Ruegeria pomeroyi DSS-3: one gene and its partner. The protein of the gene in region 1 binds, or shares a complex with, the protein of each later gene. Links are inferred from orthologs where the notes say so. Each region holds a gene or a part of one and is shown on either strand. Other genes may lie near its edges. The genes, in order: secA and secY.

What was found.
Region 2: the proteins of secA (region 1) and secY are in contact, whole or in part, in a crystal structure (PDB 3DIN), measured with the Thermotoga maritima proteins. The link is inferred for Ruegeria pomeroyi DSS-3 from one-to-one orthologs. Residues at the interface, in WP_004082002.1 of Thermotoga maritima: Glu261, Ala262, Arg263, Lys300, Ala301, Arg302, Thr303, Ile304, Ile305, Leu323, Tyr324, Asp325, Pro326, Val329, Ser330, Tyr333, Ile336, Lys340, Phe345, Val349, Glu363, Phe364, Tyr374, Ser375, Gly376, Gly377, Glu393, Ile395, Thr482, Ser483; in WP_004081795.1 of Thermotoga maritima: Glu108, Gly109, Glu110, Glu111, Ala236, Glu237, Arg238, Arg239, Ile240, Thr241, Ile242, Gln243, Tyr244, Ala245, Arg246, Arg247, Val248, Thr249, Gly250, Arg251, Arg252, Val253, Tyr254, Gly256, Ala257, Ser258, Thr259, Tyr260, Leu261, Pro262.

Annotation. Positions count from the first base shown.
Region 1 is NC_003911.12:56,722-60,252, reverse strand. The notes cover bases 229-3,442. They hold secA (preprotein translocase subunit SecA), read left to right. Parts: upstream 229-536; coding sequence 537-3,242; downstream 3,243-3,442. Other genes in these bases: SPO_RS00285 (hypothetical protein), read left to right, coding at 3,342-3,442; SPO_RS00295 (peptidylprolyl isomerase), read right to left, coding at 229-362. Outside these bases: more of SPO_RS00295, read right to left, coding at 1-228; more of SPO_RS00285, read left to right, coding at 3,443-3,531. UniProt on the Escherichia coli protein: Required for protein export, interacts with the SecYEG preprotein conducting channel.
Region 2 is NC_003911.12:502,577-505,819, forward strand. The notes cover bases 227-3,152. They hold secY (preprotein translocase subunit SecY), read left to right. Parts: upstream 227-968; coding sequence 969-2,336; downstream 2,337-3,152. Other genes in these bases: rplO (50S ribosomal protein L15), read left to right, coding at 383-856; SPO_RS02560 (adenylate kinase), read left to right, coding at 2,333-2,974; SPO_RS02565 (alpha/beta hydrolase family protein), read left to right, coding at 3,023-3,152. Also shown: SPO_RS02545 (DUF1127 domain-containing protein), read left to right, coding at 1-188; more of SPO_RS02565, read left to right, coding at 3,153-3,243. UniProt on the Escherichia coli protein: The central subunit of the protein translocation channel SecYEG. Consists of two halves formed by TMs 1-5 and 6-10.

The DNA of each region.
Region 1 (3,531 bases):
ATCGCCGTTTCGGTGGTTGCGACGGCCATGATCTCTTCGATGGTCTCACCCGCCAGCAAGGAGCGTTCCTCGTTCTCCAGCGACAACACGATCTGTTTCGGGGTCTCGCCCTTCTGCTGCTGTTTCAGCAGGGTCTGCTGGACCAGCTGGTCCAGGATACCGTCGAACAGCACATCGTCGGGCAATTGCTGATACTGCTGCGGCAGCGAGGCGCGCGCGATGATCATGTGACCCAGCGTGATCTCTTCGCCATTGACGCGGGCCACAACCGTGTCCGCCTCGGCCTTTGTCTCGGCCGCGACCGGCAGGGCCATGACCAGCGCAAACGCCAGCGATGGCAAGATTGTGAGACCTTTGGGCATTCAAATCATCCTATTTCCCGGCCGCAACAGGGCGCGGCGTTGACACTCTGGACCCTGCCGCTTACATCGCTTGAAGCCTTTGACAGGACCGCCTTCACCCCCCGTATCTATGGGTTGCGCGCAAGGCGGACAAGCCTGTCGTAACCATGACAGAACAAATCCGCTGGAGTGCACATGCTGGGACTTGGAACGCTTGCCAAAAAGGTGTTCGGAACGCCGAATGACCGCAAGATCAAGGCAACCCGTCCGGTGGTCGCCCAGATCAACGCGCTGGAAGAAGAGTTTGCCAAGCTCACCGACGAGGGGCTTAAGCAGAAGACCGACGAGCTGCGCAAACGCGCGCTGGACGGCGAAAGCCTGGATGCGCTGCTGCCCGAGGCATTTGCAAACTGCCGCGAAGCCGGCAAGCGGGCGCTTGGCCTGCGCGCCTTCGACACCCAGCTGATGGGCGGCATCTTTCTGCACCAGGGCAATATCAGCGAGATGAAGACGGGCGAAGGCAAGACGCTGGTCGCAACCTTTCCCGCCTATCTGAACGCGCTGACCGGCAAGGGTGTGCATGTGGTCACGGTGAACGAATACCTGGCCAAGCGCGACTCGGAATGGATGGGCAAGGTGTTTGCCGCGCTGGGCATGACCACCGGCGTGATCTGGTCGGGCCAGCCCGATGCCGAGAAGATGGCCGCCTATGAAAGCGACATCACCTATGCCACCAACAACGAGCTTGGCTTCGACTATCTGCGCGACAACATGAAGGGCGAGCTGAGTGAGGTCTATCAGAAACAGCACAATTTCGCGATCGTGGACGAGGTCGACTCGATCCTGATCGACGAGGCGCGCACGCCGCTGATCATCTCGGGCCCGGCACAGGACCGCTCGGACCTTTATGTCGCCATCGACGCGCTGCTGCCCGCGCTGTCGGACGATCATTTCGAACTGGACGAAAAGACCCGCAACGTCACCTTTACCGACGAGGGGAACGAGTTCCTCGAGGCGCAGCTGGTCGCGCGCGGCCTGCTGCCCGAGGGTCAGTCGCTCTATGATCCCGAAAGCACGACCATCGTGCACCACGTCAACCAGGGCCTGCGCGCGCACAAGCTGTTCCAACGCGACAAGGATTACATCGTGCGCGACGGCGAGGTCGTGCTGATCGACGAATTCACCGGCCGCATGATGCCGGGCCGCCGCCTGTCGGACGGTCTGCACCAGGCGATCGAGGCCAAGGAAAACGCCCAGATCCAGCCCGAGAACGTGACGCTGGCCAGCGTGACCTTCCAGAACTACTTCCGCCTCTATGACAAGCTTTCCGGCATGACCGGTACCGCCCTGACCGAGGCCGAGGAATTCGCCGAGATCTATGGTCTGGGCGTGGTCGAGGTTCCCACCAACCGGCCCATCGCCCGTACCGACGAGGACGATCAGGTCTATCGCACCGCCGCCGAGAAATACGGCGCCATGATCGACGAGACCAAGAAGGCGCATGAAAAGGGCCAGCCGGTCCTGCTGGGCACCACCTCGATCGAGAAATCCGAGATGCTGAGCCAGATGCTGACCAAGGAAGGCATCGAACACAACGTCCTGAACGCCCGCCAGCACGAGCGCGAGGCGCAGATCGTGGCCGAGGCGGGCCGCTATGGCGCGGTGACCATCGCCACCAACATGGCCGGTCGCGGCACCGACATCCAGCTGGGCGGCAATGTCGAGATGAAGGTTCTCGAAGCACTTGCCGAAAACCCCGAGGCCGACCCCGTCGAACTGCGCGCCGCCGAAGAGGCCCGCCATGCCGAGGAAAAGCAAAAGGTGCTGGATGCCGGCGGCCTTTATGTGATGGCTTCGGAGCGGCACGAAAGCCGCCGTATCGACAACCAGCTGCGCGGCCGTTCCGGCCGCCAGGGCGACCCGGGCCGCACCGTGTTCTACCTCAGTCTCGAAGACGACCTGATGCGCATCTTTGGCAGCGAGCGGCTCGACAAGGTGCTGACCACGCTGGGCATGAAGGAAGGCGAGGCGATCATTCACCCTTGGGTGAACAAATCTCTCGAACGCGCCCAGGCCAAGGTCGAGGGCCGCAATTTCGACATGCGCAAGAACGTGCTGAAATTCGACGACGTGATGAACGATCAGCGCAAGGTGATCTTCAACCAGCGGCGCGAGATCATGGCGACCGAGGACCTGTCGGACGTGGTTGCGGATATGCGCGAACAGGTGATCGACGACCTGATCGACGAATACATGCCGCCCAAGACCTATGCCGATCAGTGGGATACCCAAGGCCTTTATGCCGCCGTTATCGAAAAGCTGGGCATCGACGTGCCGGTGATTGAATGGGCCGCCGAAGAGGGCGTGGACGATGACGAGATCCGCGAACGCCTGATCAAGGCCTCGGGCGACTACATGGAAAGCAAGGCCGCCGACTTCGGTGCCGAGAACATGCGCAACATCGAAAAACAGGTGTTGTTGCAGACCATCGACAGCAAATGGCGCGAACACCTGCTCAAGCTGGAACACCTGCGCTCGGTCGTCGGTTTCCGAGGCTACGCGCAGCGCGATCCGCTGAACGAATACAAGACCGAAAGCTTTCAGCTGTTCGAGGGGCTGCTGGACAGCCTGCGCGAGACAGTGACACAGCAACTGTCGCGCGTGCGCATGTTGAGCGAAGAGGAACAGCGCCAGATGATGGCGCAGATGATGGCGCAGCAAAACCAGGCGGAACAGGCGGCTGTTCAGGCCGAAGCGGTGGCCGAGGCCAAGGCCTCGGGCGATGCGCGCCCCGGCTTTGTCGAGGATGACCCCAGCACCTGGGGCAACCCCGCGCGCAACGATCTGTGCCCCTGCGGGTCGGGCAAGAAGTTCAAGCATTGCCACGGGCGGCTCGCCTGAGGCCGCCCCCCCCGCCACAATGACTCCCCCGGGCGGCCATAAACTGGCCGCCTTCTTTAACGACACTTCTCGCGCACCAATGGGCGATGGAGTGTGGTCATGGCACAACGACGCAAGATACTGACAGCTGGCGGAACCGTTCTCTGCGCGGCGCTGATCGGGTTTCTGATGCAGCAGAACGCCGCGCGCGAGACGCAGCAGGTGGCGGCACGCAAATCGTTCATCCAGCAATCGGTTCTGAAACCCTCGGGCGCATCCGATGTGGATGACTTTGCCCAGTTCGAACTGC
Region 2 (3,243 bases), 450 kb from region 1 along the record:
GCGCACCCTCCTTGGTGGCCCGCGTCCTGTCCGTCCTGAAATCGACCCGCGCCACCTGGGCTCGCAACACCGCTTACAAGCGCACGTTCAACGAGCTGGACCGCCTGTCGAACCGGGAACTGGCCGATATCGGTATCCGCCGTTGCGATATCGAGGATATCGCCCGCTTTCACGTCTATGGTGCCTGAACGGCCCATCTGACGGAATGCTGCACCGCCCTCGGATATCCGGGGGCGTTTTGCATTTCGGGCACCTCTTGCGCGACGCGTTTACAGCGTCTATACGCCCCCGGTGGCCCCAGGGCCGCAAGAATCAACAAGCAAGAAATGCCGTGGTTGGCCCGTCACGCTTCGTGGGTCACATCCGGCGAAGGAGAAGCGAAATGAAACTGCATGAACTCAGCGACAATCCGGGCGCAACCAAGAAACGGATGCGCATCGGCCGCGGCCCCGGCTCGGGCAAGGGCAAGATGGGTGGCCGTGGTATCAAAGGTCAGAAATCCCGCTCGGGCGTGGCCATCAACGGCTATGAAGGCGGCCAGATGCCGCTCTATCAGCGTCTGCCCAAGCGTGGCTTCAACAAGCCCAACCGCAAGGCATTCGCCGTCGTCAACCTGGGCCTGATCCAGAAATTCGTCGAAGCCGGCAAACTGGACGGCGCCGCCGCCATCACCGAGGACGCGCTGGTCGCATCCGGCCTGGTGCGCCGCAAGCTGGACGGCATTCGCGTGCTGGCCAAGGGTGATTTCAACGCCAAGCTGAACATCGAAGTCACCGGCGCGTCGAAATCGGCTGTCGAGGCTGTCGAAAAGGCGGGCGGCTCGCTGAAGGTCACAAACGCTGCTGCGGCAGAGTAACGGCTTGTGAGCGGGCGCTGTCCCGCTTACATAGACACCCAAGTTTTCCAAAACGCCGCCCGAGCCGGAAAACGGTTCCGGGCGGCGTTTGCATCAGAGAGACCGATACAACATGGTATCAGCAGCAGAACAAATGGCGGCCAACACCAGCTGGTCCGCCCTGGGCAAGGCCACGGACCTGCGCAATCGGATCCTGTTCACGCTGGGGCTCCTCATCGTCTATCGTCTGGGCACGTTCATTCCCGTGCCGGGCATCGACGGCGTGGCGCTGCGCGAGTTCATGGAGCAGGCGGGGCAGGGCATCGGCGGCATGGTGTCGATGTTCACCGGTGGCGCGCTGGGGCGGATGGGCATCTTTGCCCTGGGCATCATGCCTTATATCTCGGCCTCGATCATCGTTCAGCTGTTGACGGCCATGGTCCCCTCGCTTGAGCAACTCAAGAAAGAGGGTGAGCAGGGCCGCAAGAAGATCAACCAGTATACGCGCCTGGGCACCGTGGCCCTGGCCACCGTGCAGGCCTATGGTCTGGCGGTTTCGCTGGAATCGGGTGACCTGGCTACCGAGCCGGGCATGTATTTCCGCTTTGCCACCATGATCACCCTGGTGGGCGGCACCATGTTCCTGATGTGGCTGGGCGAGCAGATCACCGCCCGTGGCATCGGCAACGGCGTTTCGCTGATCATCTTTGTCGGCATCATCGCCGAGGTCCCCGCCGCGCTGGCGCAGTTCTTCGCCTCCGGCCGTTCGGGCGCCATCAGCCCCGCCGTGATCATCGCCATCATCCTGATGGTGATCGCGGTCATCACGTTTGTGGTGTTCATGGAGCGTGCGCTGCGCAAGATCCACATCCAGTATCCCCGCCGTCAGGTGGGCATGAAGGTCTATGACGGCGGCTCCAGCCACCTGCCGGTCAAGGTCAACCCCGCAGGCGTGATCCCGGCGATCTTCGCCAGCTCGCTGCTGCTGTTGCCGGTGACCATCTCGACCTTCTCTTCGGGGGCAGCGAACGGGCCGGTGATGTCCTGGCTTCTGGCGAATTTCGGCCCCGGTCAGCCGCTCTATCTGCTGTTCTTCGTGTCGATGATCGTGTTCTTTGCGTATTTCTATACCTTCAACGTCTCGTTCAAACCCGATGACGTGGCGCAGAACCTGAAGAACCAGAACGGCTTTGTCCCCGGTATCCGTCCGGGCAAGAAGACCGCCGAGTATCTGGAATATGTGGTCAACCGCGTGCTGGTGCTGGGTTCGGCCTATCTGGCCGCCGTCTGCCTGCTGCCCGAGATCATGCGTGGCCAGTTCAACGTGCCGTTCTATTTCGGTGGCACCTCGGTGCTGATCATCGTCTCGGTGACCATGGATACCATTCAACAGGTCCAGAGCCACCTGCTGGCACATCAGTACGAAGGTCTGATCGAAAAATCGCAGCTTCGCGGCAAGAATCGCAAGCGCACGAACAGGAAGGGACCGGCGCGTCGATGAACATCATTCTGTTGGGCCCGCCGGGTGCGGGCAAAGGCACCCAGGCGCGGCATCTGGTCGAGACTCGCGGCATGATCCAGCTCTCGACCGGTGACATGCTGCGCGCGGCGCGCAGCTCGGGCACCGAGATGGGCAAGAAGGTCGCGGCCATCATGGACGCGGGCAAGCTGGTCACCGACGAGATCGTGATCGGCCTGATCGAGGAACAGCTGACCACTCAGACGGGCGCCGGTTTCATCTTTGACGGGTTCCCGCGCACCCTGGCGCAGGCCGACGCGCTGGCGGCGCTGCTGGCCAAGCTGGGCCAGTCGCTGCACACCGTGATCGAGATCCGCGTCGATGACGAGGCGCTGGTCGATCGTATCTCGGGGCGGTTCACCTGCGGTGGCTGCGGCGAGGTCTATCACGACAAGACCAAGCCGACCAAGGTGGACGGTGTCTGCGACAATTGCGGCAGCACCGAGATGGTGCGCCGGGCCGACGACAATGCCGACAGCCTGCGCACGCGACTGATGGAATATTACAAGAAAACGTCACCCTTGATCGGCTATTACTATGCCAAGGGCGATTTGCGCCCGGTAAACGGCTTGGCCGATATCAAGGAAGTGACCGCCTCGATCGAGGCCATTCTGGGCTGACGCAGCAAGGCTGGAATGCCATGCGGTCGGTCGACAAGGATTTGACGCATGAAACGCATTCTGATCGGACTGGCGATTCTGGCCGGGCTTCTGGCCGGACTTGCGCTTGCCGCCACTTTGCTGGCCACCGGCAAGCGCCCGGTCCCCGACCAGTTGGCGGGTTATCACGAAACCACCCTGTCAGTCGGGCATCGCGATGTCCCCGTATCGCTGCATATCTGGTATCCTGCTGCGCAGGACGGTACTGCCGAACTGGTGGGGCAGAACGC